One region of the Ferdinandcohnia jepli genome, then DNA from elsewhere that is predicted to be linked to it. Evidence: riboswitches for the same ligand, from Rfam matches in the RefSeq annotation. Region 1 holds a riboswitch; each other region holds the start of a gene.
The links. A riboswitch is a leader RNA that binds a small molecule or an ion and turns the genes downstream of it on or off. The one in region 1 is predicted to bind cyclic di-GMP.
Positions count from the first base shown of each region.

Region 1 (10,804 bases):
AATCCAAAGCGAACGAATGTCATATTTGGCGATGAAACGACTGTTCTTTGGGGCGAAGAGTATATTTACGATAACATTGGTGTTATAAAGTTTGCTATTTCTGCACGATCTTTCTATCAAGTAAATCCAGAGCAAACAAAGGTACTTTATGATAAAGCGTTAGAGTATGCAGAGTTAACAGGTAGTGAAACGGTATTTGATGCATATTGTGGAATTGGAACAATCTCACTATTTTTAGCTCAACAAGCGAAAAAGGTATACGGAGTTGAAATTGTCCCTGAAGCAATCGAAGATGCAAAAAGAAATGCTGCATTAAACGGAATAGAGAATGCGGAATTTGCTGTAGGTGAGGCAGAAACAATTATCCCTAATTGGAAAAAGGAAGGGATTAAAGCAGATGTCATTGTTGTTGACCCGCCTCGAAAGGGCTGTGATGAAGCCTTACTACAGACTATTATTGAAATGAAACCAAAGCGAGTCGTATATGTGTCTTGTAATCCAGCTACTCTTGCAAGAGACTTACGAATTTTGGAGGATGGAGGATTTAAAACGGTTGAAGTACAACCGGTAGATATGTTTCCTCAAACTGTTCACTGTGAGGCAGTGGCGAAGATTGAATTGATAGGTTGATTTTTGTAGTTGATAGGCCTAGGTGTTTGTGAGGGACTAGCGAAAATGAAAAATTATTAGTGGGATCACTTATCAGGCAGATGAGAGCCCTGAGCGAAGGGGAAGGTCGTGCTGAGGTCACTCATAATCCTGATGAAAGCCCAGAGCGAAGAAAAATTCCGAGGTCACTCATAAGCCCGATGAAAGCCCAACACGAGAAAAAATCCAGAATTGGTCACCCGTCGTAAGCCTAGTCGTTAAAATCTATGTATAAAAGAATATAATGAACCATTTAATACTGTGCGGTTCGGGGGGAGAAGAATGGCACGTGAACGAAAATTCACTACAGATGATCTGTATCAAGCTACAGAGGAAATTTTATTAAAACACAGCTATGATGGGTTTAACTTTAGCTTACTGGCAGAGCGCCTGCAGGTATCTCGTGGTGCAATCTATAAATATTTTGATAACAAAGATGTGCTGATTACAGAGTATATGTTGTATGAGATGAATAAATTTCTTACAGGTCTTGAGGCAATTGAGACAGTCGGTGGTTTCAAAGAACAGTTACATTTTCTAATTGACCATATGTTTAAAAATCCAGCAATACAACAATTGATTGAATTAGGAAAGCATGTGCCGACACATAAGGATAAGAAGGTTCAAGAAAACAAGAGGAAACTGGAGAAGCTACATCTAGATATGTATCATAGCCTTAAGAATTTTATACAGCTAGGTAGGAGAGAACAAGTACTAAAACAGTCCATACCTGATTCTTTAGTTTTAGGTTATATCTTTCAGTCAGTAGTAATCCCCAATCACTTTGAAGTGCCGCATTCAGAGTGGGTTAACTCAATAAAGGAAATAATTAGTCATGGAATTTATAATGAATAATAATTGACACATCTGTTACTTTTGAAAGATAATAATTTTGGTAACAGTGTCAATTATTATTTTAATCAAAAGTGACACTTGTGTCACATTTTAATGCTGATGTTCAGCAAATAGCTAAATTAGGAGTGGATATAACGAATGAAGAATTTCTTACAAGCAGTTACTGATCGAGTGTCTACTAAAAAGGGGATGTGGATAACGCTAGCAGCATGGTTGGTCATTACAATGGTGTTGGCGTTATTTGCTCCAAATGCAAAGGATTATGAAGTAACAACAATTGATTCATTGCCGGAAGATGCACAGTCAGTAATTGCACAAAATAAAGTGAATGAATATTTTAAGGATGACGATGGTACACCTGGAATCTTAGTATTTCAGTCCGAAAATGGGAAACTTGAATTTAGTGAACTTTTGACTATTTTTAATGATATTGAAGGAGAGAAAATTCCAGGTGTTGAACAAATAATTGCACTCGGAGAACTACCACCACAAGCAGCTGCGGGTTTTTTCTCTGAGGATCAAACAACAGCTATTATTCCAATCGCTTTTAGTTCAGAGTTAGAAACGAAAGAGATTAGAGATTCTAAGGATCAGATAATTGACATTGTAAATGAGTATTCTGGAGTAACGTTATATGTGACGGGGCCGGCGGGAATCGGTACTGACTCACTTGATTTATTCTCAAGAGCAGATTTAGTTCTTATTTTATCAACGGTTGGTCTTATTTTAATTCTTTTAATTGTTATCTACCGTTCACCATTACTAGCACTTATTCCATTATTAGCGGCTGTATTTGTGTATGAGGTAGTTATGCAGCTTCTAGGCATCTTTGGAAAAGCAGGATTGTTATTGAGCAACCAAACCATATCAATTATGTCGATTCTCTTATTTGCTGCCGTAATTGATTATTCGCTATTTGTGTTCTCACGTTTCCGCGAAGAACTGAAGAAGCATGAGAATAAGTTTGAAGCGATGAGGGAAGCAATGAGGGAAACTGGAATGCCTGTATTTTTCTCAGGTGGTACGGTTTTAGCGGCAATGTTAGTGTTATTCTTTGCAGAGTTCGGAGATTACAAAAACTTCGCTCCAACCTTTGCTACAACGATGGTTGTGATAATGGCAGCATCGATTACTCTTGTTCCTGCATTATTCGCTCTTTTTGGTAGAAAGTCATTCTGGCCAAAAGTTCCGAAGGTTGGAGAAGATCAAGTAAAGGATAGCTCTCTTTGGAGCAAGGTTGGCCGCACTGTCGTTAGAAAACCAGTGTTATCTGTTTCGGTAGTAGGTGTAATTCTTCTTGTATCAGCTCTAAATATGTTCAACCTAACTTATGAATTCGACACAATGAAATCATTTCCCGAGGACATGCCTTCTCGTCAAGGTTATGAAATAATTGAGGAAAAGTTTGAAAAGGGTGACCTTGCACCAACAACTGTGTTATTTGAAGCAAAGAAAACACCTGAACCTGTTCAACAAGAAGCGCTACAGGCTGAATTATCAAATCAAGAGCTTGTAAGTAGTGTGAGATTAACCAATACTGCAGATGAAGGTAGAGTCCTTTCATATAGCCTAACATTTGAAGAAGGGCCATATGATGTCGAAACCATTGATGCGATGGAGGGAATTATCTCTAATTCAGAAGACATTTTGAAGAATGCTGATGTCGAAGGTACCCTCTATTTTGCAGGAGAAACACCGAAAAAAGTAGACGACCGGAATGTAAATAATCGAGATGTTATATTAATTGTGGTATTAGAAACTATATTGATATTTATTATGTTAATATTTCTGACGAAGTCCTATAAGATGCCGATTTATATGATGGGGACCATCTTAGTTTCATTCCTGGCTGCATTAGGATTAGGTATGTTCCTGACAGATTTATTCTTTGATATTGGAACTATTAGTAATCGGGTTCCGCTATATTCCTTTGTGTTCTTGGTTGCGTTGGGAATTGACTATAATATCATGTTAATTTCTAGATTCCAAGAAGAACGAAGAAAACATTCTGTTAAAAAAGCAGTAGAAATTGCGGTAGCTAATACAGGTGGAGTTATTTCATCAGCTGGTCTAATCCTGGCTGCTACCTTTGCAGTTCTTATGACACAGCCTATTCAATTATTATTCGTTTTCGGGTTTATTGTTGCAGTAGGTATATTATTGGATACATTCTTAATTCGTGGTGTCTTACTTCCAGGATTAATTGTGCTACTTGAAAAAGATAAAGCAGTAAGTAAAGAGCAGTAACTAGAAAAGCCAGCCCGTGACTTAGGGCTGGCTACTTTGTTTTAACAGTTTAGAATGTATGTAATTTTCAACTTAGTTTCTGGTGTCTAGCTTCAGGCGCCATCGGCTCGAGGTCATAAGCCAATCGCTTCGGAAGGTAAAAAGCACCTTCTGTCAGCGCTTGTCTTATGCTTGTCGCCGATAGGCGGGCGCCTTGGGCTTTTCTAATTTAATTTTGTGCCATCTTAAACTCTAAATAGATTTGGTTATAAATAGATAAATTCTTTTTACCTAAATTCTCGTATACTTCAAGCCTTTCAGTTAGCTCTGGTGATGGATAAAAACGTTCATCGTTAACCATTTCTTCAGGCATATACTGAAGTGCTTCTTTATTCGGTGTAGAGTAACTAACATACTCTGTATTTTGGGCTGCAGCTTCAGCATCCAGTATAAAATTAATAAATTGATGGGCAGCATCAATGTTCTTCGCTGTTTTTGGTATAACCATGTTATCAAACCATAGATTTGATCCTTCGATCGGAACAACATATTCTAAATCTTCATTTTCCCACATAATTTCTGATGCTACTCCAGACCACACGATACCAATTGAGGCTTCTTGATTTTCGAGCAGCATTCTACCTTCATCTCCAACGATTGCTTTAATGTTAGGACTCAGGGAGATGAGTTTTTCTTTTGTTTCTTTCAGATGCTCGGTATTTGTATCATTTAGGGAGTAACCTAAACTATTAAGACCCATTCCGATAACTTCCCTTGCACCATCGATAAGCAAAATCTCATTTTTAAGAGCGGGGTCCCATAGATCATTCCAACTTTTAATTTCCAATCCATCAAGCATTGTAGGATTATAGACAACCCCAACCGTACCCCAGAAATAAGGAACTGAATATTGGTTTCCTGGATCAAAGGGAAGATCCATAAATCGCTCATCAATATTTTTTAAGTTAGGTAGTTTTGAATGGTCAAGCGGTATAAGTAAATCCTCTTGGCGCATTTTATCAATCATATATTCTGACGGTACAGCAATATCATAGGTTGTACCACCTTGTTCAATTTTTGTCATCATTGCTTCGTTAGAGTCAAAGGTTTCATAGATTACTTTAATGCCTGTTTCCTCTTCAAAACGTTCAACTAACTCCATATCGATATAATCACCCCAGTTAAATATCGTCAGGGTATTTCCGCCTGATAGGCCTTGTGACGAATTTAAGTGGTGGATAAGGTAGAGAAGGGCTCCTGAAACAATACTTATTGCTAAGAAAGCACGAACTAATTTACTCATTTTCGTACCCCCAATCCTTTAACATTACTACGTTGTGAGATAAAGTAGTATCCAATGACAAGGATCATTGTAAATACGAACAATAAAGTGGATAATGCATTAATATTTAACGCAATTCCTCTACGAGCTAATGAATAGATTTCAACAGATAGTGTTGTAAAACCGTTTCCGGTTACAAAGAAGGTAACCGCAAAGTCATCAAAGGAATATGTTAAAGCCATAAAAAAGCCAGCAAAAATCCCTGGTGTAATATACGGAAGAATAACTTTAGTGAAAACATCCCAACGGCTAGCACCAAGATCACGAGCTGCATCGAGTAAAGTTGGACTCATTTCCTTTAATTTAGGAAGAACCATAAGTACAACAATTGGTATACAAAATGCAATGTGAGATAGTAACACTGAATAGAAACCGAGCTTAATGCCAACTAACGTTAATAATATTAAGAAAGAAGCACCAATAATTACATCAGGACTAACAATTAACACATTGTTAAGAGATAACAGAGCATTCTGAGTTTGATTTCGTTTTACAGAGTGAATGGCAATCGCTCCGAGAACACCTATTATAGTAGAAATTAGTGCTGATAGTAGAGCTATAACAATTGTATTAAGCACAATTATAAGTAGTCTTGTATCCTGGAAGAGCTCTTTGTACCAATCAAGTGTAAACCCTTCAAAATCATTCATTGTTCCGCCACTGTTAAAAGAATAGAAAACTAAAAAGAAAATGGGAGCGTAAAGTATGAAAAAGATGATTGCCAAATATGCTTTTGATGAAATCGAAAGTCTGTTATTCATATTACGCACCTCTTTTCTTACGGTTACCAGTTGCAACCATAATTAACACCATAAAGATGATTAGGAATACGGCTATTGTAGAGCCCAGGCCCCAATCCTGTGTGACAAGGAATTGCTGCTCAATAGCTGTCCCGAGTGTGATTACCTTGTTACCGGCAATCAGTCGTGTAAGCATAAACAGTGATAAGGCAGGAATAAATACAATCTGACATCCTGATTTTACACCTTGAATGGTTAATGGAAAAGTAACTCTTCGGAACGTTGTCCAGCGTGAAGCACCTAAATCACTTGCAGCATCAACTAGACTTGGATTCAACTCATTTAATGAATTGAAAATTGGTAATATCATGAATGGAATAAAAATATAAACTGAAACAAATATAAAGCTAAAATCAGTAAATAGTAATTGCTGCGAACCAATACCCAGGACCTCTAAAAGGCTGTTTGTTATTCCGTAGGTTGAAAAGATTCCTAAAAATGCATAGGCTTTTAAAAGCAAGTTAATCCATGACGGAGCAATTAGTAGCAATAACCAAAGGTGCTTGTGCTTTGTTTTTGTTAATAAATATGCTGTTGGATATGCAACAACTAAAGAAATAGCCGTTATTAAAAATGCATACCAAAATGAGCTAAGTGTCATTTTTAAATAGATTGGTGTAAAAAACGTCTTATAATTAATTAATGATAAATTTCCCTCTATATCAAAAAAGGAATAGTAGAGTACGAGAGAAATTGGTGCAATGACAAAGATGGCAATCCACAATGCATAAGGGATGATATATAGATTACGAGTAAGCCTATTTTCCATGGCTTTCCCCATCCGTATATGCATCTAAACGTCGGTCGAATTCTTCTTCAGTCTCTCCAAGACGCATAACATGAATAGCTTCAGGATCAAAATAAAGTCCAATTTCATCCCCAACGGTAGCCTTTTTAGTGGAATGTACCAGCCATTCATTTCCGTCTTTATCAAAGCAGCAAATCTCATAATGAACCCCACGGAATAACTGGGAGTCTACTTCGACCTGAAGTTTTCCTCGATTTAATGTTGTGATTTCTAAGTCTTCAGGACGTATTACTATTTCCACCGGCTCATTATCACTAAATCCTTGGTCAACACAGTCAAATGTTTTACCGACAAATTCAACTAGGAAATCTCGATGCATTTTCCCTTTAACGATATTCGACTCTCCAATAAAATCAGCCACAAAGCGATTAATTGGTTCGTCATATATGTCAGTTGGGGTGCCACTCTGTTGGATTTGGCCTTCATTCAGAACGAATATTTCATCCGACATGGCAAGTGCCTCTTCTTGGTCATGAGTAACAAAAATAAAGGTAATCCCTAGGCGCTGCTGTAACTCTCTTAGTTCATACTGCATTTCAGTACGTAGCTTCAAATCAAGTGCTGATAGCGGCTCATCTAGTAAAATTACTTCTGGTTCATTAACAATAGCACGGGCAATTGCAACACGCTGTTTCTGCCCACCGGACATTTCTTTGATTTCTCGTTTTTCGTATCCTGCTAGATTAACAAAGCTAAGTGCTTCCTTAACTTTAGCTTCAATATCAGTATTTTTTAATTTCTTAATTCGTAATCCAAATGCAACATTTTCAAATACATTTAGATGCGGAAATAAAGCATAATCCTGAAATACAGTATTTACTTGACGTTTATTAGCAGGAACTGAATTAATCTTCTTTCCATTAAAATAAACCTCTCCTTGAGATGGTTCAATAAATCCGGCAATTAAACGCAAGATGGTAGTTTTTCCACAACCAGAAGGACCTAGAAGCGTATAGAACTTACCTCGTTCAAATTCAAAACTTACATTATCAAGGACGGGTTGATCAGAATCATATTGTTTTGTTACACCTTTAAATTGAATAATAGGTATATTACTCATGGCGACCCCCTTCTCTACTATTTATCTGTTTAAAATAATTTCAATTCGGCATAATTATACATGAATCGGCAAATAATTCAATAATCTTGCCCATATTTTAAAAATATTGTTTAGGAATAAGTCGGCATCGAGTTATATTTCCTATACGGTTATAATTGACCCAGACTAAAATAAGAAATATAATTATAGTAAACCTAAAGAACACTTTAGTTTGATAATAGAATAAAGTAGGGCAAATTCATTGAAAAATGGAGACGCAAAACTATAGGGGCTAAAATCAATTTAGAATATGCCAGCCAGTTGCCGAGATAAGTCGTATTAGAAGAAACGCAGATTAATCGGTAGAGGATTAGTCTTTTTTTTATACTTTAGTAAAGATTAATATGGTAATATTTACCTATATAACAGCCTGTTAAAATAATAGATTAGGAATCTATAAGAGTGGGAGACGCCACTCGTTTTTTCAAAAGTAAAAAGTAGCTAGATTTTTCAAATGAACTCTAATTTTGGAAGTGATTACAAATGGAGAAAGTGGTCCAAAGTAAAGGAAATCTAAATGTGCTGAAGAAAATTAGTGAATTGCTTGAAAAAGTAGGGACTGAGAAGAGTCTTATCACGCCAGAAATATGTGATTTGTTTGAAAATGAAGCTTACAATGAAGAGCAAAAAGTAACTACAGATAAAGTTTTAAGACAGCTTCATGAAATGAATGAGCAAATAGAAAATATGAACTGGATGAATAAGCATTATCGAATACTGCATGAGTTTGCTCAAATATGTAGTAAAACGTTAAATGAAAAAATCCTACTTCAAAAATCCTACGAAATGGTTTCTCAGGTAATGCCAACTGACTCATTTTATATTGCGCTATATGATGAGGGAGATACACAAGTACAATTGATTTTTATAATGGATAACGGAGAGCTGGCTCCACCAAGTACAGTTGAATTTGGCGAGAACTATACTTCAAAGGTTATCAAGACAAGAGAGATTGTTCATTTAAAACAGCAGAGTCAGTCTCTTGAATATGATACAAAAATGGGTGAAGGGGAAGAGGATACAAGTTCCTGTTTATTTGTCCCTGTGGTAATTGATGACCAAGTGAAGGGTGTTATCTCTGCACAAAGTTTCCGAGACTTTGCCTACCGCAAAGAACATGAAGATTTATTACAAATGATAGGTGCCCAAGTTATTAATTCCATTGAAACAGCACGTTTATATGAAAGAATCTATAAAATGTCAAGAACTGATGAATTAACCGGATTAAAGAATCATCGGGCTTTCCATGAGGATTTAGCAAAGCTAATCCAAAGTGGAAAAGATAAGCTCACATTAATGATGATAGATTCAGATAACCTAAAACAAATGAATGATAACTATGGACATGACATTGGTGATTTATATTTAAAGACATTATCTGACGGAATCAAGTCAATAAGCGGTCCTGATATACAGGGATATCGTTATGCGGGAGACGAATTTATGATACTTATCAAATCTCGTATTGATCGAACCGTCGAAGAGTTATACGCTGACTTGAAAAATTATTATCAAAACCATCCCATTTTGCTGGGTGATGAGAAAATAATAGTGTCAATTAGTTCGGGTGTAGGCATGTATCCTCAGCATGGACCAACGGTGGATTCACTTAAAAAGGTTGCCGATCAAGCACTATACCGTGCAAAAGAAAATGGAAAAAATCTATTGTATATTGCAAATTAAAAATAAAAGCTCATCTTCCTTTTGGGGAGATGAGCTTTTGCTATTAGTTAGTTTATCCCGGTGTAATCGTCCGTAATACTCCCACCTATAAACGTGATGTGAAACGAAGACGTTTAGGGGGAGATAACGGACGCTAACACCCCGATTGGTGAGATCAGGTTTTTCTTAGGGCTTTAGCCCTTAGAAAAATCAATCAGGCTTTGCGTGACTAACAATAAGTGGGGGATGAACAAAACCCCCACTTATTGAAGTTTCACTTTATATGTGCGATTATTCCTTCGTTATCATCTAGTACAAGCTTTATACCAGCATAAGGATCTCTGTTTAGGAATTCTCCAAGCCATAGCCTGATTGCTTCAATTAAGTTAGCCATGATGAGTACTTGTTTTCGGTCTTGTACAAATACTTCCGCTGAAAAGCCATAGTCATCATCATACATTAATTCTACTTCAACTTCTTCTGGCTTTACTTGTTTCTTCAAGCCAATATATACGCAAATAGCGTTAATAATTTCTTGTTCAGAAAGAATTAGTTTCTCCATGAATTTTCCTCGTTTTTCTTTTTCCTTACTAGATTGAAAATTTTACGAATAACTGAGAAAAGAACATAAATAGCAATAATGTTAATCATTAATCCAAAGAAAGAACCAAGTACACCCATATTAGACAGCAGGCCGCCAAATAGGAAACCAGCAAGTCCACCAAGCATTAGGCCTTTCATTAATCCACCAGACATAAGTCCACCTTTTGGTGTTGTTGTAGTCGACTTATTCGTAGTAGTTGTATCTGTGTTTTTTTTCTGTTGGAAATTGGATTTATTTTGGTTACCTATATTACTGTTGAAACTCTTTTTACCTGACTTGTACCCTTTTGCTTCAACGGTTGTTGTAGAATCTTGAAAAACAAAGTTGCCAACTGGTGAAAGGATAAGGGATAGTGCTACTATAGCTGCAAGAATTTTTTTCATGTTTTTATTTACCTCCGTGGTGTATGATTAACTAGAATAGATAGGTATTTCCTTTCTATTCTACTATATATACGAAGTAAATATTAATTAGTTTCGCTTTTACTAAAAAAATGACCTGGTAAATTATGCTTGATCTATTTCATAGCTTTAGTCAATATAGGTGTGAGGAATATCTCATCTATGAATAGCAATTTGTTATAAAATATACACTGACAAGTAATGTTCGTATCAAGGGAGGTTATGAGTATGAATAAGGAAATGGCATCTGCTCTAGTAGGTAAACAAAAGATATCATTACTTATTGCAGATATTAAATCCTTACTAAAAGCAGGTGTCTTACTTGCAAATGTACTTCCCGTATTTTCAGGTTTTTGGTT
Region 1 covers NZ_JBFOKR010000007.1:46,891-57,694, forward strand. Annotated here, with positions in the region: gene rlmD (23S rRNA (uracil(1939)-C(5))-methyltransferase RlmD) at 1-630, shown strand, start outside; gene AB3M96_RS08715 (TetR/AcrR family transcriptional regulator) at 931-1,503, shown strand; gene AB3M96_RS08720 (MMPL family transporter) at 1,642-3,750, shown strand; gene AB3M96_RS08725 (ABC transporter substrate-binding protein) at 3,959-5,032, opposite strand; gene AB3M96_RS08730 (ABC transporter permease) at 5,029-5,832, opposite strand; gene AB3M96_RS08735 (ABC transporter permease) at 5,834-6,640, opposite strand; gene AB3M96_RS08740 (ABC transporter ATP-binding protein) at 6,630-7,739, opposite strand; cyclic di-GMP riboswitch class I at 7,961-8,047, shown strand; gene AB3M96_RS08745 (sensor domain-containing diguanylate cyclase) at 8,262-9,461, shown strand; gene AB3M96_RS08750 (YxcD family protein) at 9,715-10,002, opposite strand; gene AB3M96_RS08755 (hypothetical protein) at 9,990-10,427, opposite strand; gene cyoE (heme o synthase) at 10,674-10,804, shown strand, end outside.

Region 2 (10,804 bases), on a different contig from region 1:
CCTATCTATCAATTTCAAACTACATGCGAATATTCTATCAGCATCTGCAAATCGTCCATTTATCTCGCTTGCATACCGTGGGAAGTGCTTTGATTTTGCACAAACGGTTAATTGTTCTGAATATGCAATTGCAACTGATGAAGTGACTTCTACAAAAGTTATGGATCTTGTAGATGAAATTAATATGAATTATGAAGATATTGTGGGACGGTTTAAGGATGCGAAAGAAAAATATTATCCTAAATTGGTAGATTCGATTTATAAAATTTCCAATCTTCTTAACAACAGTGAAGGGTCAAACATGCTATGAAGAAGAAATAATTAAAGAGATATTGCAAAGAATTGGATGGTGGATATAGAGAAAAGTGTTAAATAAACAGCTAAGTTCATTGTGAAATTTTGAAAAAGCCATGTGTATATGGTGAAAGCTAAGAAATGATATTTAATAGAAATGTTTAAAAACATAGCAATGATATACACATGTTAGTAAGAATAAAGAAGAATCACCGACAAGACAAAATACCTAGCTACCAGAAACTAATGTACAAGTATTAAAAGTCTATACACAACTAGTAATAACTGTATGCTCAGAAATATTAAAAATTATGAAAATATTTCTTTTCTATGAGCGTTTTTTTACGAACAAACGACCTCAGCCACTACTCTTATCGGCAAAGTAGTGGCTATTTCAAATTATGTTGAATTTGGTATGAACTTATAAAAACTTTAAAACTAAAGTATCTAGAGCTAATAACCCTTCACAACATCGGTTACCAAGCGGAGAAGAATATGAGGTGACAAAGCTATTTGCTTAGGAGGTAAGATGGTTGGTATAAAGCACTGAAAATCTTGTGGTTTGAGAGGAAAAGTTCCTCATAGGAAAAAGGCTATTTATGAAAGAAACTTGAGATGGCAAATGAAATCTCCTTGAAGGGGTGCCTAGAGAAATTATAGTGAATCGAATTCTATTAACTATAGATCCAATGAACTATTAATGCATCAAAAGATTTAAGAGTCTCGAATGCTATAAAGTGTTCCTTTCGTGACATTTCACCTTAGTGAGTTAACTAAGTGTTTAAACCATGGCTTTTGGTTTTTTTATAAGAGAGAGCACAAAAATATACGAGTCTTATTCAATTTATTGCTTTTATGGAAGTTTAGTGCGAATTATAGCATTAAGATTCTTTAATTCTTACCGATATAACTAGTAAAGATAGAGCGTGTAGGAGGAAATAGAAATGTCGATTGAAAAATTATCTTCTAGCACAACTATGAATCTCAGCTATGAAAACATAAATAATAGAAAAATGGAGAACTCGGAACCAGTTAATCAATCAGTTGACCAAATAATTTATCCAGAAAAGGTAGAATCAAAAGAAAACATCCAACAGGTGATTACTAGTTTAAATAAGTTTCTAGAACCGAATAATACACATTTGAAATTTGAATTACATGGTGAACTTAATGAGTATTACGTTACCATTGTTGACAATCATACAAATGAAGTGGTAAGAGAAATACCTTCGAAAAGATTACTGGATATATATGCGGCAATGACCGAATTTCTAGGCTTCATAGTAGATAAAAAGATATAAAGGTGGTGAACACCAATGAATATGAGAATTGGTGGTTTAGCAAGTGGAATGGATATTGATCAAATAGTTACCGATCTTATGAAGGCGGAGCGAATTCCTTTAAACAAGCTAAATCAAAAGAAACAAATTTTTGAGTGGCAACGGGATCAGTATCGTGAGATGAATAAATTACTGGCTGAACTCGATACGATGTCTTTCAATATGACGTTATCAAAAGCGTATCAATCTAAGACTGTTACAAGCTCTAACTCATCAGTCATCACAGCAACTGCAACAAACACAGCAGCAAATGGGTCTTATAAAATTAAGGTTGATAAATTAGCAACCGCAGCATCACGTGCAAGTGAAACTACGATATCAGCAGGGACTAAAATTGACCCTACAAAACCTTTAAATACACAGTTTACTGCCAATAGTTATTCTGATTTTACAATTGAAACATTTAATGAAGATGGTTCAAAAAATACTGTCACACTAACCTTCGATCCAGCAACTGACTCATTAAATACTGTTATTAAGAAGATTACTGAGTCCAACTTGGGGGTTCGTGCATTTTACGACAATACATCTGATCGAGTTGTTATGGAGAGAACCAAAACCGGAGATTTCAATAAAACAGCTGAATACGGTGGAGCGGAAATTGGATTTACTGCCGGCTTTTTAACAGAGGTATTAAAATTTAATCCTGATAAAGCTGTAGAGAATGGCGGTACAAATGCAGAATTTACTTACAACGGTGTCCTACCGATAGAAACTACAAAGAATGAATATACAATTAACAATTTAACCTTGAAATTTAACGCTGCCACAGGACAGGAAGAGACGATTAATGTCTCACATAATACGGAGGATGCCTTCAATAATATTGTTCAATATATAAATAAATACAATGAACTTATCGAAAAGGTTAACGGGAAGATAACCGAAACTAGATACCGAGACTATCAACCTTTATCAGATGAAGAAAAAGAAGGTATGACGGAAGACCAGGTAAAGAAGTGGGAAGAAAGGGCTCAAAGTGGCTTACTGCGTAATGACTCTATTCTTTCTGGTGCCCTGAATCAAATGAGAATGGACTTTTATACTCCACTCTCAGGAGCAATAAAAGGTTTTAAACAGTTATCTGATATTGGTATAACTACAACAAAGAATTATTTGGATCGGGGAAAGTTAACTATAAATGAAGAAAAGCTACGTCAGAAACTTCAAGAAAATCCAGATGCTGTTTTTAGACTTTTTTCAACTAGTGGTACAACTGAAGATACACAAGGAATTGCTCAACGAGTTAGAAAGACTATTAAAGGTACCATAGCAAATATTGAAGCAAAAGCTGGTAAGTCTACATGGACGAACCAACAATTTACTATTGGCCGTAATTTATCAACAATTGACAGTCAAATCGATCGTTTCGAAGATAGACTCTCGACAATTGAAAAACGTTATTGGCGACAGTTCACTGAGATGGAAAAGGCGATTCAAAAAGCAAATTCACAATCAGCATACCTCATGCAGCAATTCATTCAGTAAAAAAGGAGCATAGTAACTATGGCAATTAGCAATCCATACCAAGCTTATCAGTCAAACTCTGTTACAACCGCAACACCAGGAGAATTAACATTAATGCTCTATAATGGTTGTTTGAAGTTTATTAAGATAGCACGTAAGGCTATCGAAGAAAATAATATTCAAGAAAAAAATGTGAATCTCCAAAAGGCGCAAAACATCATTAGCGAATTTATGGTTACCCTAAATCCTGATGTAGAAGTTTCCAAAACAATGATGACTATGTACGAATATATTAATCGTCGCTTAATCGAGGTTAATATAAAGAATGATTTGGAAATTCTATCCGAGGTTGAAGGATATGTAACAGACTTCCGTGATACTTGGAAGGAAGTTATCCGGCTTAACCGTCAACGTCAACATAAACATGGACAAGGTGGACAGGTGTAGTGAATCCAGTTGTAGCTCTGTACCGTGTTTCAAAAGAACTTCAAAGTATACTTGATCAGCCTATCGAAAAAGATAGTAGAGACGAAGCAATCGAAAAAATAGCTCTTCTACTAGGCGATAGAGAACAACTTTTACCAGAAGTGAAACCACCATTCTCGGTTGAGGAAAAGAAACTGGGTGCTGAAATCATCCAGATGAATACACTTATCGAGTCCCACCTAGAGAAGATTAAAAAAGATATTCAATTTGATCTGGCCCATGTTAAAAAGAGTAAGGAAACATCAAATAAATATGCGAATCCTTATCAAACTCCACCAGCTGATGGGATGTTTTTTGATAAGCGAAAATAACAAATATATCGAGTAAGTATACAATTCCCTTCGTATTCTTACTCGTTTTTATTAATTTAGAAACTAGTAATATAGTACTGGTAAAATAACTAGTAAAATGGTAATATGATAGACATATATTAACAAAAAACCAAAGTGAAAAAGGCAAACTATGGGAAACTATAGGACGCAAAGCCAAGGGCCTGACCTACATGAACCTAATTTGTGTGGATGGCAGCCGGTTGCCACAAGGACTCATAGTCTTATTACCTATGAACCTTGTTTGAGGTTCTTTTTCTTTTGGATTTTTTAGGGAAGGTAGGACTATAGAATGAGAAAATATTTAAGAAAGAGTATCACAGTTTTTGCATTACTTCTCATGGTTACACAGTTATTGTTTCCATTTGGTAATGCACTAGCAAATGGTAGTATGCTACCGCCAACTACAATTACCCATCAAGAGATAACACCTGATGATATCAAACTCTCTTGGAATGCTGTTTATGGAGCAACAGGTTATCAAATCTATGAGATTACAGATGGACAGCTTTTACAAAAAGGAACGGTTACATCTAGTAGCTATCTGTTTAATAACCTAGAAGAAGGAACGTACACGTTTGCAATCTCGACTTTAACTTCTGAAGGGGAGTCTGGCCCGAGTGCTCCGATCACCTTTACAGTTACTTATCCGGACATGCAGGCACCTACAAATCTAACTCAATCGATTAGAAATGGAAACGATATTTATCTTTCCTGGGGTTCCTCAAAGTATACAGAGAAATATAACGTTTACGAGGTGTCAAAAGAAGGAAACCAGCAGCTAGTAACTTCTGTTACAGGCACTAACCATACAATTAGCAATACTCCAGAAGGAAGCTACACCTATGTTGTAACAGCAGAAAACTCATTATATGGTGAATCATCTCAATCGGATGCTGTACAAGCTGAAGTTGTTTATCCAGTCATGCAAACACCAGCTAATTTTACGTATTCAATATCGAATGGAAATGATATTACTTTTAGATGGAATACAGTCTCCTACGTGACAAATTATAAATTATACAAGGTTACTGAGGATGGCAAGGAACTTATTGAAACAACAAAGAATTCGTCGTATAAGCTAAGTAATGTAGCACCTGGAACATATACATACGAGATTCAATCCTATAGTGATCGTTTCGGCGAATCAGTGGATGAATCTGGACAACTCCAGATAACTGTAGATGAAATTAAAATGGTTGCCCCAAGTAATTTTACATATCAGCTAGTAAATGTAAATGATATTAAGTTAACTTGGGATAGCGTAAACAATGCTACAAATTATAAAATCTATCAGATTATCAATGGTGAGAAAGTCCTGAAGAGTACTGAAACAAGGACGTCTGTCACATATTCAAAACAGGAAGCGGGCGAATATGATTTTGAAATTCATTCATACAGTGACCGTTTTGGAGAATCTGTAGATGGAAGTAAGGTTTCAGTAGTTGTTGATCAAGTAGAGATGGAAGCCCCAAGTACAATTTCATATAACGTAAAAAATGGAAATGATCTTGTATTAGAATGGGAAGCTACATCTAATACTACAGACTATAAAATCTATCAAGTAAATAATGATGGCACAAAAGTATTAAAAAGGACTGCAACTAGTACTTCAACTACTTTTACGAATATGGCTGAAGGAAGTTACACTTTTATGATTCATTCAAATTCTACTAGATTTGGAGAATCAGCTGAAGGAAAAGAACTTTTATTCTCGATTGTATACCCAAAGATGAGTTCACCAAGTAATGTAACGGAAACGATTAAAAGTGAAACATCATTTAGCTTGCATTGGGATGCAGTAGATTATGCAACAAATTATAAAGTATACCAAATCGCAGATGACAAAAAGGTACTAAAAAGCACTGTTACCGGGACTAGCGTTTCTTATTCAAATATGCCTGCGGGAGATTACACGTATGAAATTTACGCTTACTCTTCAAGATTTGGCGAGTCTGAACAAGGTACAAAAGTAACAGTTACACTAGAAGGCCAAACAATGAAGGCACCAGCGGAACTAGCTTTCACAACTAAGAATGGAAATGATGTTGCGTTAAATTGGTCTTCAGTAGATTATGCAACAAACTATAATATTTACGAAGTTGTTAATGGTGAAAAAGTATTCAAAAGGAATACAACATCAAAGTCTTATACTTTTACAAATTTAGCTGAAGGTGAATATACATTTGTAATTCACTCGAATTCTACTTACTATGGAGAATCAAAGTATGGGGCTGAAGTAACGGTTTCAGTTGTACATCCATTAATGGAAAAGCCAACTAATTTAAGTTTTTCAATCCTAAACGGAAATGATGTTAAATTAAGTTGGGACGAGGTAGAATACGCAACAAGCTATAATGTATATGAGCTAATTGGTGATGATAAAGTATTCCGATACAACGCCAAATCTGAGTCATATACTTTCTCAAATGTATCGGAAGGTCAGCACACCTATGTTGTTCATTCTGTGAGTGAGCGTTTTGGAGAATCAAGCATAGGTAATTATACTTCGATGGATGTAGAGCATCCAATCATGCAGGCTCCAGAAAGTTTATCTTCAAGTATTTTAAAGGGCAATGATATCAAGTTAAGTTGGTCAACAGTAACCTATGCTACAAATTATAATATATATAGAGTGACTGGAGATGAAAAGGAACTAGAAAAATCAGTCACAGGAACATCGGTTACATTTACAAACTTACCTGAGGGTGTTTACAAATACGAGGTGTATTCAAATAGTAGCCGCTTTGGTGAATCACCGGAGAGTAGCGCAATTGAAATTACCGTCGTTCATCCTATCATGCAAAAACCAGAGAATATCACAGATAGGATTTCAAATGGAAATGACATCATTCTTAAATGGAATGAAACAGATTATGCAACTAAATATAATGTATATCAAATAATTGAGGGCGAGAAAGTCTATCAAAAATATACTACAGGTACGTCAATTAGTTTCACCAATATGCCTGAAGGTGATTATGAATTTATAGTGCACTCATATAGTGATCGATTTGGTGAATCACCAGATGGGAACAAAATCTCATTTAGACTTGTGCACCCGATAATGCAATCACCTGAAAATTTTAGAAACACTATTTCGAATGGAAATGATATTGTAATCAGATGGAATGAAACAGATTATGCAACTGGCTATAATCTTTACTCAGTTAAAGATGGGGAAAAGATATTGTTAAGGTCAACTAAAGGTACATCTTCTACCTTTACGAATATGGCTGAAGGTGATTATGAGTATCTAGTTCACTCATATAGCACTCGATTTGGAGAATCTCCAGATGGAAGTAAGTTAGACCTTACTCTAAACTGGCCGGTTGTTCAACCGCCTCAGGTAGATGCAGATGTAAATAATTTTAATAACATAACACTATCTTGGCCAGCTGTTACATGGGCAGATGAATATAGGGTTTACAAAGTTACAAATGAAAAAAGGGAATTAATAAACAAGGGCAGCGCCAGAAACTATAAAGTTTACAACCTAACTGAAGACAGCCATTCATTTGAAGTAACGTCTTATAGCAATCGTTTCGGTGAGTCTCAGCCTTCAAATCCAGTGACAGAAACTATTATCTATCCATTAATGGAGACACCGGCTGCAAATCTGAAGTTATTAAGCGATACAAGTGCAAGAATCAGCTGGAATTTTGTTGCGTATGCAAATGGCTACAACATCTATGAAATTATAAACGGTGAAAAGGTTTTAGTTGCTGAAAGAATAAATAATCTTTCTTACACATTAACTAATCTTACATACGCAAACCATGAATATGTTGTAACGTCAGTTAGTAATTCTTTTGGTGAATCTGAACCATCAGATGTAGTACTGGCTAAACTAATTATTGATGAAGAAGCGCCTGTAACAACATCAAATGCACCAACCGAATGGGTTAACAAGTCTGTAAATGTTAAACTAACTGCTACTGATAACGAGGTAGGGGTTGCAAAAACATACTATTCTCTAGGTGGAGAATGGATTGAAGGAACCTCCTTCTCTCTTGAGGAAGCTGGAGTTCACGAGATATCTTTCTATTCTGTAGATAAAGTGGGTAACACAGAAAAACCGCAAACAATGGAAGTCAAAATCGATAAAACAACACCAGAGACATCTTCGAACGTAGTTGATTCATGGAACAATAAAGGCGTTCAAGTGGAACTAGAGGCTTCAGATAACCTAAGTGGTGTAGCAAAAACATTCTATTCAATAAATGGTTCTGAATACTTAGAGAGTACAAGTTTTACTGTAGATACTGAAGGGATAAATGAGGTATCTTTCTACAGTGTAGATGCAGCAGGAAATGTTGAAGATACACAAACGATTGAAGTGAAAATCGATAAAACAACACCAGAAACAACTTCCAATGTGGTTGATTCTTGGAACAACAAAAATGTCCAAGTAGAACTGACAGCTACAGATAACTTAAGCGGGGGTGCAAAAACATTCTATTCAATAAATGGATCTGATTATGCAGAAGGTACAAGCTTTACTGTCGTTGCTGAAGGAGAAAACGAGGTATCTTTCTACAGTGTAGACGAAGCAGGAAACGTTGAAAATGCACAAACAATAGAAGTAAAGATTGATAAAACAGCACCAAGCACTACTTCAAACGTAGTGAATACTTGGAACAACAAAGATGTTCAAGTAGAACTAACAGCAACTGACAACCTAAGTGGAGTAGAAAAAACCTTCTACTCAGTAAACGGATCAGAATATGTAGAAGGAACAAGCTTTACCGTTAATAATGAACAAGTTAACGAAGTATCATTCTACAGTTTGGATCATGCAGGAAACCAAGAAGAAGTTCAAACACTACAAGTCAAAATCGACAAAACAAAACCAGTAACAACATCAAACGTTACTAACACATGGTTAAAAGATGACTTTACTATAGATTTAACAGCAACTGATAATCTAAGTGGAATCGCAGATACAATCTATTCAATTAATGGAAAAGGATCTGTCTCAGGATTAAATACTATTATCACTAAAGAAGGTATCTCAAACGTATCCTTCTACAGTATTGACAACGCTGGAAACATTGAAGACATTCAAACAGCTCAAGTGAAACTTGATAAAACAGCTCCAACTGTTAAGTTAGATGTTGCTGAAGAGTACACTTTAGGAACTAAATTACCATTAACATACGTTGCTACAGATAACCTGTCAGGTATCGCAACTGAAAAAATGACTGTTAATGGACAAGTTGTTCAAAATGGTGAGGTTGTTTCATTCAATCAACCAGGTGAATATGTAGTAGAAGTAGATGCAACTGACAATGCTGGCTGGACTACAACAATCAAGAAGACTGTATTAGTTTATATCCCAGCAACGATAGAAGTGCTACCAAAAGTAATGAACGGAAACAAGGGTGTATTTACTGTTAAAGTTGACTTACCTATGGGTTATAGTACAAAAAACCTTGATCTTGATGCTGCAACACTAAATGGAGTGTCTGCACAAACTTCAAACAAAGGTTATTATAAGCAAGCTGAACAAGGTCAGTTTAAATTTGAACGCCAAGATTTCTATTGGATTCCTGGTCAAACGACAATGAAATTCGTAGGGAAGATAGGGAACTTCATTGTAAAAGGGCAAACTGATGTAAAAGTAATAAAATAAGAATTTTAGAGAAACACGGGACCACATTCCCCGTGCTTCTCTCTTTTAATATGACATTTCCATGGCAATCCAAAAAAACTTTCTAACAAACATTTACCAATTCCCACAATAATCTCCACCAACTTGGATATACTAGTACTGAAGAATTCTTCATAACTTAATCACCCAAGATTACCACACGAATCATTCATAACTCACCTTAGATACGCATATATTTCAACACCTATACAAAACGTTTACAAATTCACAATTTCTTCATATTTCCTAGAAGTTTAAGCAGGAAACAAGGAGGGTAATGTAGAATTAGTAACTATAGCCTTTAATTTTATTCAGCATATATCTCCTACTTTAATGAGTATGGATGAATGCAAAAGGGTTTACAACTTAGTGGGTTGCAATACCCGGGCTGAATAAAATCAAGCCTCCGGCGGATGCCTCGATTTTTCAAAGGAAGTTTTTCGAGCAAGCTCGAAGAAAAATCTGGCGGCAAATACGCCAAGGCGCATTTGATTAAAAGGTTATAATGTTTCACACATTGGTAACCCTAAGTGGGTCCTCTGTGAAAGGGCAATACAATGACTAGTGAGAACTAGTCGAGTTCAAAGGAGGAGTTCATGTATGAATTACAACGTTCGTGGTGAAAACATTGAGGTAACTCCAGCATTACGGGAGTATGTTGAGAAGAAACTAGGCAAGCTTGAACGATATTTCGATGGTACTCCAGATGCAAATGTGAATGTCAACTTAAAAGTTAATAATGCAAAAGATTCTAAAATAGAGGTTACGATTCCAATGCCTCAGCTAGTACTTCGTGCAGAGGAGTCTCATGCAGATATGTATGCAGCGATTGACCTTGTCACTGACAAGCTAGAGCGTCAAATTCGCAAGCATAAAACAAAAGTAAACCGTAAGTTCCGTACTGAAGGTTCTACTCGTACACTGTTTGCAAACGGTGCAGGAACTACATCTGCTACAGCCGTTAAAGACCTTGAGGATGAAGATTACGAATTAGTTCGTACAAAGCGCTTCAACCTTAAACCAATGGACAGTGAAGAAGCGATTCTTCAAATGAATATGCTGGGCCATAACTTCTTCGTCTTCACAAATGCAGAGACAAACTCTACAAATGTGGTGTACAAGCGAAAAGATGGCAAGTATGGTATCATTGAACCCAACTAACTCTCATAACCAAACACAGTCTACCATGTAGGCTGTGTTTTTTATTGTCATTTTTTAAAAGTAACAATCCTGAA
Region 2 covers NZ_JBFOKR010000021.1:23,377-34,180, reverse strand. Annotated here, with positions in the region: gene AB3M96_RS19785 (polysaccharide pyruvyl transferase family protein) at 1-310, shown strand, start outside; gene flaG (flagellar protein FlaG) at 1,239-1,595, shown strand; gene AB3M96_RS19775 (flagellar hook-associated protein 2) at 1,611-3,122, shown strand; gene fliS (flagellar export chaperone FliS) at 3,141-3,548, shown strand; gene fliT (flagellar protein FliT) at 3,548-3,898, shown strand; cyclic di-GMP riboswitch class I at 4,032-4,127, shown strand; gene AB3M96_RS19760 (OmpL47-type beta-barrel domain-containing protein) at 4,209-9,551, shown strand; gene hpf (ribosome hibernation-promoting factor, HPF/YfiA family) at 10,170-10,730, shown strand.
Region 2: another riboswitch for cyclic di-GMP. It lies ahead of AB3M96_RS19760 (OmpL47-type beta-barrel domain-containing protein); the one in region 1 lies ahead of AB3M96_RS08745 (sensor domain-containing diguanylate cyclase).

Region 3 (10,804 bases), on a different contig from region 1:
CCACTACTTCCATATGGATTGGTTGTGAGTGGTCATCAATGGCATAAGATTAACCAGCAGGTTCTTTCCGGAAGGATGTTTAAGAGTCCTGTACCGATTTTCTTGCGTGAGGAAATGAATAATGACCACCAAGAACTTTCCTTTGTGATCATTAATGGAACAGAAAGAGACTTATTAACCGATAAAAATCAGTTTACTAGCTGGAAAATTGAGATTGCGAAACAGATAGAAGATAAGAAAGAGATACTTGTTGAAATTGAAAAAACAGAAACATCATTACGTCGTATTTTAAAAGAAATCGATCGATTTTCATCAAGTGAGCTTTCTAGTGATTATGAAAAAGCAATTAACCAGGAACAAAATGCTCTTGTTTCGAAGAAGACAAAGTTAACTGAAATCAAAATACAAGAGGAAAAAGAAAGAAAAATCCAGCTTCAGCTAAAAGAAGAGCTAGAGAAAACAAATCGAAAGATAGAAAAGCTTACAAAAGACGTAGCCTCTTTAGAGGATTTTGAGCAAAAAAAAGTTCTGCATGAAGAAAATAAACGGGTGAAAATAGAAAAAGAGAAACAAAGAGAAGCTTTCACAGCTGCGCAGCAGGAAATAGGAAAAGAGCATAAAAATTTCGTTGAACTCCAAACCAATTGGAAGCAAACCTATTTTGAATGGAAGCTTACAATTGAACAAAATATTAAAGAAATTGCCTTTTTTATCGAAGAAGCGGGTTTTCCTAATGAAGAAAAAGCTGATCTAAGCGAAGAGGTTCCTCATCTTTCACTACATGTGGTAGATGAGCTAAATGGAAGCATTGAAGAGCTAAAACAGCTTCAAAAATCAAAGGAAGAACAGGCTTTCGAATTACTTGTTATTCAGGCGAAAAAGGAAGCGGAAGTAAAGGAACAGAAGAAAATAGAGAAAAAGCTAACTACTCTTAATGAGGATTGGAAGCAAGTTTCAGTACCAGATGAACCGTTACCTATATTGGAAACGATGCTGCAAACCGCTAATCGTGAAGCAAAGAAAGCTGAAAAAGAGGAACGTGAACAAAGTACGGCTGTGACCGTTGCTGAAACGTCCCTAAAACATGCGACCGAACAACGTGGTAAGGCCGGGAAAAAGATTACCAAGCATGAAAAACAGCCGGAAGAATGGGAAGACTTAGACTTAGAGGTAAAAGAGTTAGAAATTAAAGACTTAACTAGAATAACGAATGAGGAAATAAAACAGGCGGAAAAGCACAAAAAAGAGACAGAAACGAATATCACGAATTACGAAGGGGACTTATTGACTCTGTCGGTTATTCTGAAGGAAGAAGCAGCGGCATTTACTGAAAACGATATTGATAAAATAAAGAACCAAGGTAAGGCTAGTATTTTATCATGGTGCGAAGACCATCAAGCGATTCAGGACAAAGGTCAAGAGAAGCATGCAAAAATCGAGCAATCACTGCGTAATGTGAAGCTTACAATCGAAGGTAAGGATTGGGAAGCGCGTTTCAAAAATGAAGTGTTAACTACACTGGACCATATGGATACAAGACATTATCTCCATATCCAAACCGTTGTTAAGAATATGAAGAAGTTCTCACAGAGTGGGTTGGAACAATTAGAACGTGATAAAGAACGAGCAGAGAAGGCGCAAAACTTCTGGGCTAGCCGCGCCAGCATGAAGGTAATGAGCATTTCAGAGGCGATTCGTTCCATGATTGCAAAAATGAGACTTAAAAATGAGCGAGGAACGTTTCCACTTGTCCAACTGAAAGAAGACATTTTACCTAAAAAGGCAGAAGATATTGAGCCGTTATTAAAGCAGCATTTTGTTTCCGCCATTACTAAAATTACGAAACAATTTGACGTAATTGATGATAATAATTTGGCGTTAGACCAAGAAATTAAACAACTTATCAGCGATGAGCAAATTCTATTTGTATCGCTTCGAAACCGATATCCTGAATTACTTGTCTATAACATGAGAACTGATAATGCCTTTATGTACGGAAAACCGCAAAGAGAGCATTATTCAACCTGGCAAACGATTAACCAAGGCTCCAAGACGAAATCCGACGGTAGCGGAGGACAAAAGCTATCAGCCCGAATGGTTATGATGATGATGTTATTATCAGTGAAAAGTGAAACCGACCAAAGCTGGGTTCCGTTAGTCTGCGATAATCCATTCGGACAAGCAGCATCTGCACACGTCCTTGACCCAATATTTGCGGTTGCCGAAAAGCTTAAGTTCCAATTCATCGTGGTTACGCCGCCAGAATTGGTAAAAACCGAGATCAGCCAACGATTTGAAGCCTACTACAAATTGGACTTCATTCGAGAAAAAGGGAAAGAAATTGTGTCAGACACCATTGTTCCAGCTTATCGGATCTACCAGGGTGAGGAAGTTTTACAATAAGAATAATAGTATGTGATACTATAAACTTAGATTTTTAAAAGAAATAACAAAACCTGTGGCTAATATAGGCGGCATTTAGAGGTGGAGTAAATGAATATAAAACATGAAATGAATTTCCCGAAAGATGCGATGCGTGTATTAAAAGAAACAAGCCGTACATTTTATATTCCAATAACATTTTTACAAAAGGAATTAAAACATACAGTTGCATGTGCTTATTTATCCTTTCGAGCAATCGATGAAATTGAAGACCATGAAGAACTGAGCAATGAGGTAAAACACTCAATTTTAACGCAGATGAGTGAATTGTTTAAACAACCATTCAATGGTGAGAAGTATTTACAGATTCTTGAGCCAGTAAAAAGTAAACTGCCTGAAGTTACTCTACGTTTAAGTGAGTGGCTCCAAGCGTGTCCGAAAAGTACACTGCCTTATGTGATGAATGCTAGTAGTGAAATGGCATTCGGAATGGCGAAGTGGGCAAAAGCAAACTGGAGCATCCGTACACGTGAGGATTTAGATGAATACACTTATTACGTCGCGGGACTTGTCGGAGTGATGCTTTCAGATCTATGGGAGTTCTGTGCAGGTGTAAAAGCTGATCGAAACCTAGCGATTGGGTATGGTCGTGGGCTTCAAGCTGTAAATATTCTGCGTAATCAAAAGGAAGATTTAGTGGAACGTGGTGTGAGTTTTGTACCTGATGGGTGGACTCGCAATGAGCTGTTTGAATATGCAGACGAAAACTTAGCCAAAGCAGACGAATATATGAAGTCACTGAACAAACAAAGTATTCTACTCTTCTGCCGTCTTCCACTTGCTCTTGCGCATAAAACGTTGAAGGCAATGAAAGATGGACGTGAAAAAATTACACGTGCAGAAGTAGAACAAACGGTAAAAGAAATTCAGATAGATTAAACATTTGAACATTAATAAAGAGAGCTTGGTAAAGTGGGTTTGCCAAGTTCTTTTATAAAAAGTACGTTTCTAGAAAGTACGCATAGAGGTGAAAGTATGTCTGAAGAAATTAATCAGAGAAAAGCAGAACATATTCACATAGCAATGAATGAAAGCGTGACTGGAAAACAGATTACATCAGGATTTGAGAGGGTCCATTTTATACATAATGCTTTACCAGAAATAGATTTTAAAGACATCGCCTTGAATACTACTTTTTTAGATTATCAGTTAAAAACTCCTTTTTTGGTCAGTTCGATGACTGGAGGAGCTGAGATGGCCGAGAGTATTAATCGAAACTTAGCCATTGCTGCAGAGGAAAAAGGCTGGGCGTTGGCACTCGGTTCTACAAGAGCTTTGTTAGAAAGTGATTACTTTCGTTCGTCCTTTCAGCTAAGGGACTATGCGCCAACCATACCTATCATAGCTAACTTGGGTGCCGTACAATTGAATTACGGGTTTGGTGTGGATGAATGTAGGAAGATTATCGAAATCACAGATGCCAATATGTTGGTTCTTCATTTAAATAGTCTACAGGAAGTACTTCAAACGGATGGAAATACGAATTTTAAAAATTTGCTTTCTAAGATTGAAAAGCTATGTCAAGAACTAGAGGTTCCCGTTGGCGTGAAGGAAGTTGGCTGGGGAATTGATGGGGATGTTGCCAAAAAATTATACGATGCTGGTGTGGCTTTCGTGGATGTAGCAGGAGCTGGCGGTACTTCTTGGAGTCAAATTGAAAAACGGAGATTAACAGATGTGGTTCGAAAAATTGCTGCAGAAAGTTTTAGTGAATGGGGAATCCCAACTGTTGATAGTATATTATCCGTAAGAAAACAGTGTGAACATCAGCCTTTGATCGCAAGTGGTGGCATTGTGAACGGAGTAGATGCAGCAAAGGCGATTGCACTTGGAGCAAACATCGTTGGAATCGCAAGAGGTTTACTAAAAGCAGCAACCGAATCAGTTGATGATGTAGTAGAAATGATGGAAATTAGAGCTTTAGAACTACAAATGGCGATGTTTGGGATAGGTGTATCCAGTATTCAAGAGTTACATGAGACACGTCGGTTGAAAATTGATTAAATGGTAGTAGATTTCGTGGTAAAGAGGTAAAATATCTACTATGAATGAGAAGATGCTCGGGTGATTTTTCGCTTAGAGCATTTTTTTGTGTGTTTTTTTGCTTGTGATTTAGTGATTTAAAAGCTTTACGGTTTTTAATTTTAATTTATGGTTTTTAATTTAAAAATACGATTTTTAATTTGGATTTACAGTTTTTAATTTGAATATACGGTTTGTAATCAGGATTTACGGTTTTTAGCAATTTTGACGCAAGTCTGTCTGTAAAGATATCACCAATTACTTATGGCTGTTTAAAATAATTGGTCCATAAATAGCGAAAAAAACAAGAGGAGGATAACCTCTTGTTTGTTCTTTTCTGTTAGAATTTTGCGTTTTAGCTAGCCAATTTAACCAAAAATATAAAATATAGATTGAATGTTTGCTATAATTTTAATTTAGAAATGTATTTATCCTAAAGTAAGTTATTCTCTAATGATATTTTTATGTATACGATGATGTTCATTCAAATACTTACTATTAAAAAGAATAGAAGGAGAATAAATTTTATGAGTCGCTGCAAAATATGTCTTCAACCTCTTGCATATCTTGAAATTCCAGGCATTTGCTCTACTTGTTCTCAAAAATATGAATTGAAAATTACTAGACTTATTAACCGAAACCAAACAATAACAATTAATGAGTTACGTGATTTTTATTGCGTTCAAAAACGTATTTTTGATTATGAGGAACTAAAGAGTATTTTAGATAAATTAATATTATCTCAACATATAGGTGAAAATGCGGGTATCTATTATCTTTTGCCGCTCGGAATAACACTAATTCAAGAAAGTAATAAAGCAACAAAGCCAAGAATTGAGCCAATCTCTAAAGGGATAAAAATTGTATATAAAATAATTGGACATGATAGCAACAATAGCACGTATAGTACTACTTTTGAAATGTCCATGGATAATCAAATATTTAATGAAATAGCAGCAATATATTTCGCAAAACAGCAATTGTCATTAATTTGGGATATTCCTACTAATAATATATTTGCAGAAAAAATTTCTTAATTAAAATTAAATACATAATGTACCTAAATTAATGCTATTTTTGGCGTTAGAGTTACTAAAAAAAAGCAGTGGTTAGTTAATTTTTTGAAAAAGTAAAAACCAGCCAAAAGGCTGGTAATGATATTATTAAGGAGTTGTTGTAGTAGTTGGAAAGATTTGTTCGTATTTAGCATCTAATGCGTCTTTTGCGCTCTCGATTTGAGTATTAGCTTCTTGTGTTAATTGTTCTTTACCATCAGCGATATCAGTTGTTGCCTGAGTATTAGCTTCTGTTTGTAGGTCATCGCTATAAGTCTGAATCTCACCCTCTGCGCGAGTTTTCTCTGAATCATTCCAAGTTCCAAGTTCTGAAGCTATTCTATTTTTTAAAGCTGTCATGAAAGTATCTAATTCAGCTAGGGTTGATGTCTCTTTAGCAGAAGTTGCTTGTGACATTTCTCCTGATTCGCCATTCAATATTTTCGTGAAATAAGAGGCAACATTCGCTAAAAGAGGAGATGAACCAAGGGCTGCGCTTGCTCCTACAAATATTGAACCAGCAATCGCTATAGTAGCGACTTTCTTAGTAAGACTGCTGTTTTTTGTATTTGGCTTTGAGAACTTTTCTTTTCTCGAAGATACGATTTCCATTTAGTAATTCCCCCTGAGATTCTATTATTTGAATCTCCACTTGCTTTATACAAGTGGCAACTGGCTGACATAGTGTTGACTATACACCTTAGTCCCTATAGCTTTGCGCCCACATTTTTCAATGTGTTTGCAATTCATATTAAACAACAGAATATACATTAATGTATAGCAGTAAAATATGGGAATGATAAAAGAGTTCTTTAGTTACGATGCTGTTTTTTTTAACGAAGCGACTTAGTTAAATATGAAAATTGTTTTAATACGAAGCTAAACTAAGGTATAATGATTATTAGTCTAGTCTAAAAGTCTTTATAATGTCCGGTATAAAGCATTGTAGCCCTATCTCTCATGAGGTAGGGTTTTTTATTTGTCTATATTATTCAATGGATGCGAAGGTAACGTTAGGGGAAAAGTCAGATTAAAAGTATTTAGAAGCAATTTTACTTTAATCAATTTGAATCATAAAAAGTATAAAAACCCAGAAATGCTAACAAATCATTCGTGAGTCTTTATTCTATGCACGAGAGTTTAACTTTAAAGAGGATTATTGTAAATAGTATAGAATAATTACTAAGATTAAGTAAAAAGTTAATCTGAATAAATATTGATCTATCACTGTAATAACAGAATACTTTACCAAATATTATTTAAAAATGAAGTTAAATAAAACGACTACCCATTTTATTTATTTCATTATTAATTGTCTAATCGAAAATATAGAAAGTTAATGGAAGGAGTTGAGTCTAAGTGGAGACCCACATTTCGAATACTGTAGATTCGCTTAAAGATGACATTATCCAATTTTTACGGGAACTAATACAGATACCGTCTGAAAACCCTAAAGGAGATTACGAGGAAATTTGTTTGTTTCTGCAAACAAAGATGATGTCCTTTGGATTTGAGGTTCAACTTATAGAAGTTCCATTTGAAGAAGTAAGTAAGAGAAATCTTCAGAAGCCAAGAAAAAGTGTCATTGCCACTTTAAAAGGGAAAGATCGAGGAAAAAGACTGATATTTAATGCACATATCGATACAGTACCTGCAGATGATAATTCTAAGTGGAGAAATGGCCCATTTTCCGGTCATATCGAAAATGGAAAAATCTATGGTAGAGGGGCAACAGATTGTAAAGGGAGACTTGCATCTTACATAATGGCGGCAGTTACCCTGCAAAAAGCAGATATTCCATTTGATGGTGATATCATTATTGCGGCTACATGTGATGAAGAGATTGGAGGAGAATTTGGCGCAAAGTATGTAACAGAAAACAAGATTGTTCAAGGAGACATGGCTGTTGTTGAGGGCTATAGCAATATGATTATTCGAGCAATGGCAGGAATCATGAATCTGAAAATAAGTGTTGCAGGAAAACCTGCACATTCGGGATATAAATGGCAGGGAATCAATGCAATTGAGAAAATGTCAAAGTGCATTGAGGCATTAATGGAATTACAGAGTGAACTGGAAAATGAAAAATCATCGATCCAGGGAATGAACTATACAACTCTAAATATAGGTGTCATTAAAGGTGGTACGAAAATTAATGTGGTTCCAGGGAGCTGTGAGATAGATATTGATTTCAGGGTGATACCTGAGCATACACTAGATGGGGTTTTCTTACGAGTAGAACAAGTGCTCCGTAAGTTACAAGAGCAAGATCATGAGTTAGAAATTCAAATTGATAGATTAAGAGGTTTCGAGACCAATCCTACAGTTGTGGAAGAAAATTCACCTTTGATTACAGAACTGCAAAAAGCAGTTAGGGAAGTCTCAGGAAAAGAATTACCTGTAGTAGGAGTATTAGGTCAATCAGATGCAAGATATTTTATCGAGCAAGGCATACCTACAATTAATTATGGACCAGGGACCAATCAAAATAATCTCCATGGTTTTAATGAGTTCATAGAAATTGATGATCTTATTGAAACGACAAAAGTGTTAGCAACTTTTTCAAAAAACATTCTTCAAAAAGGAGAGGGAATATAATGTCATTTTTAAAACAGGAGAGGATTGCAGCGAAAAGCTTTTTTAAACCATTTATAATCCAAAGTTTTACAGTAAGTAATGATGAACAGACTATTATTTTCAGTAGTAATATAAGTGGGGGATACCACCTTTGGGGGCTTGATGTGAATCATCCATTCCCATACCCACTCACCTCACATAATCAAAATACAGAATCGATTCATGTTAATGAAGATTTAATACTATTTGCCAGTGACCATGATGGCGATGAGAATATGCAGATATATGCAACAACCCTTTTAGGAGGAGAACCTAAACCAGTCCTTGTAAAAGAAGGAACAAAGCATTTTCTCCACAGTACATCCGGCAACAAAATATATTACTCATCAAACAATGAAAACCTACTTTACCTCAACGCCTATGAATACAACTTTGAAACAAACGAAGAAAGATTGTTAAATGTTGGAGAAATAGCGGAAACACACCTGCTTGCAGTAAGTCCAAATGAAACTGCATTTGCTTATATCACAAAACATAATCACTCTCATATGCATGCATTTATTAAAAAAGATAATAAAAAGATACCTATCATCAGTAATCCGGAATTCGAATATCGAGTGGCAGCAGTCCAATTCGTGAACGAGCAAGAGGCATATGTTGTCACGAATTATGGAAAGGAATTTAATTATCTAGCAACGTTTTCTCTTGAAACTGGCGCCCTTGTTCCTATTTTAGAAGTTGCAAACGAGGATATAGTGGAGATTCAAAATAATAATGGATATGTATACTTGCGTACCATAAAAGGTGTCCGAGATAATTTATATCAATTTTCTGTTGAAAATTCACACTTACAAAGAATTGAAATACCAATAGATAGTATTGAACAATGGGTTATTACTGAGAGTGGAACAATTTTTATCAGTGGTTCTACATCTAAAACGCCGGAAAATATTTATCGAAGAGACTATTCAGGTGAATGGAAACAATTAATGGTTAATAGAATACCAGGTATCTCGTATGAAAGCTTAGTTGATTCTGAAATAGTTACATATCTTTCATTTGATGGACAACTTATTGAGGGATTGTTTTTTAAGGCAAAACCTGAAAATCAAAATGGTTATACAATCGTGTACCCTCATGGTGGTCCACAATTCGCTGAGATAAAAAAGCGATATGATAGCCTTTTTCAGTACTTTGTTAATCTAGGATATAATCTCTTTTGCCCTAATTTCAGAGGGACTCCTCATTATGGTACCTCGTTTATGAGAAAAATAGAAAGAGACTGGGGAGGAGGTCCTAGACTAGATATTCTTAGCGGAATTGAGTGGGCTATAGAAGAAGGGAAAATTGAAAAAGGAAAGGTCATCGTTTTCGGTGCCAGCTACGGAGGATATATGTCGTTACTTTTAGCGGGTAGACACCCTGACTATTTTCAGGCATGTATCGATTTATTTGGTCCTAGTAATTTATTTACATTAGTAAATGACACACCAGAGCATTGGAGAGCCAGAATGGATTCGTGGATTGGGAACCCTGTTAGAGACCGCGAAAAACTGATAGAAGATTCCCCGTTAACATATACTGACAACTGGCGTGTGCCTCTATTAGTCATACAGGGTGCAAATGATCCACGTGTAAAACGATCAGAATCGGAACAAATCGTAAACGCCTTACGAGCTAAAAACATCGAAGTTGAATATATGGTATTTGAAGATGAGGGCCATGGATTCTCGAAAAAGAAAAATGAACTATTGGCAATAGAAAAGATAGAACATTTCTTAAAAGCATTTATTTAAATATGAATGATAGACCTCACCATTTATCTTATCAGGCTGGATCTAACAAAGATGGTATGAAGTCTGTCCATATAGCTCTAGAAAATCTAAATAAATATGACGCTATAAATTTCGCTGAAACCTTTAAGACATGAATTCGTATACATAGTAGATGGTCTTATAAGGGGGTTGCTATCTTGTCAAACCAAGTTGATCATATTATTAAGATTATAAAGGAGCTTAAGGAATCTCCTAGTAAAGGGAAGAAGCTTAATCTAGATAAGTTTGAGCGTGTTGTAGGAAATGTGGATTCCTTCTCCGAGAGTTGTGAAGAATGTCAGAAACATATGCTTAGATTAGAGAATCATATTATACAAGTAAAAGAGAATGTCGGTACTGTTGACGAAACAATTACTAAACAACATAAGCAATTTATTAGTTCCGTTACTTCTCATCTTCATAAGAAACATAAGTTGGTATCAGAAGGAACTTATTTTACAACTTTTATGTCCATAGGGATTAGCTTAGGTGTCGCGTCCGGCTTAACTATGTTGGATAATATTGGTTTGGGAATAGCATTTGGTATGAGTATTGGTACAGCAATTGGAATTGCCATGGATGAAGATGCTAAGAAAAAAGGGAAAATGATATAGATTCTCCCATAATTATTAAAAATCACCTCATTAGATTGAGGTGATTTGTTTTTTTATGTCTGGTCTCTTGTTCGTATTATTAGAAGGTTGATAGTCTTTCCTATTAGTTATTAACTTAAAATATTAATATGAAAACATTAACAATAGAGAACTAAACAATCTAGGAACGAGCAATATTAGAACTAAACCAGTGAACACATATGTAACATATTTTTTCCTATCTACACCTTCTTTTAGTTCCCACAACCCAATCGTAATAAAATACAAACCTATCATTATA
Region 3 covers NZ_JBFOKR010000015.1:30,184-40,987, reverse strand. Annotated here, with positions in the region: gene AB3M96_RS16450 (coiled-coil domain-containing protein) at 1-2,403, shown strand, start outside; gene AB3M96_RS16445 (squalene/phytoene synthase family protein) at 2,494-3,321, shown strand; gene fni (type 2 isopentenyl-diphosphate Delta-isomerase) at 3,418-4,446, shown strand; gene AB3M96_RS16435 (hypothetical protein) at 4,992-5,501, shown strand; gene AB3M96_RS16430 (hypothetical protein) at 5,628-6,131, opposite strand; cyclic di-GMP riboswitch class I at 6,184-6,273, opposite strand; gene AB3M96_RS16425 (M20 family metallopeptidase) at 6,879-8,117, shown strand; gene AB3M96_RS16420 (S9 family peptidase) at 8,117-9,892, shown strand; gene AB3M96_RS16415 (hypothetical protein) at 10,069-10,524, shown strand; gene AB3M96_RS16410 (hypothetical protein) at 10,648-10,804, opposite strand, start outside.
Region 3: another riboswitch for cyclic di-GMP. It lies ahead of AB3M96_RS16430 (hypothetical protein); the one in region 1 lies ahead of AB3M96_RS08745 (sensor domain-containing diguanylate cyclase).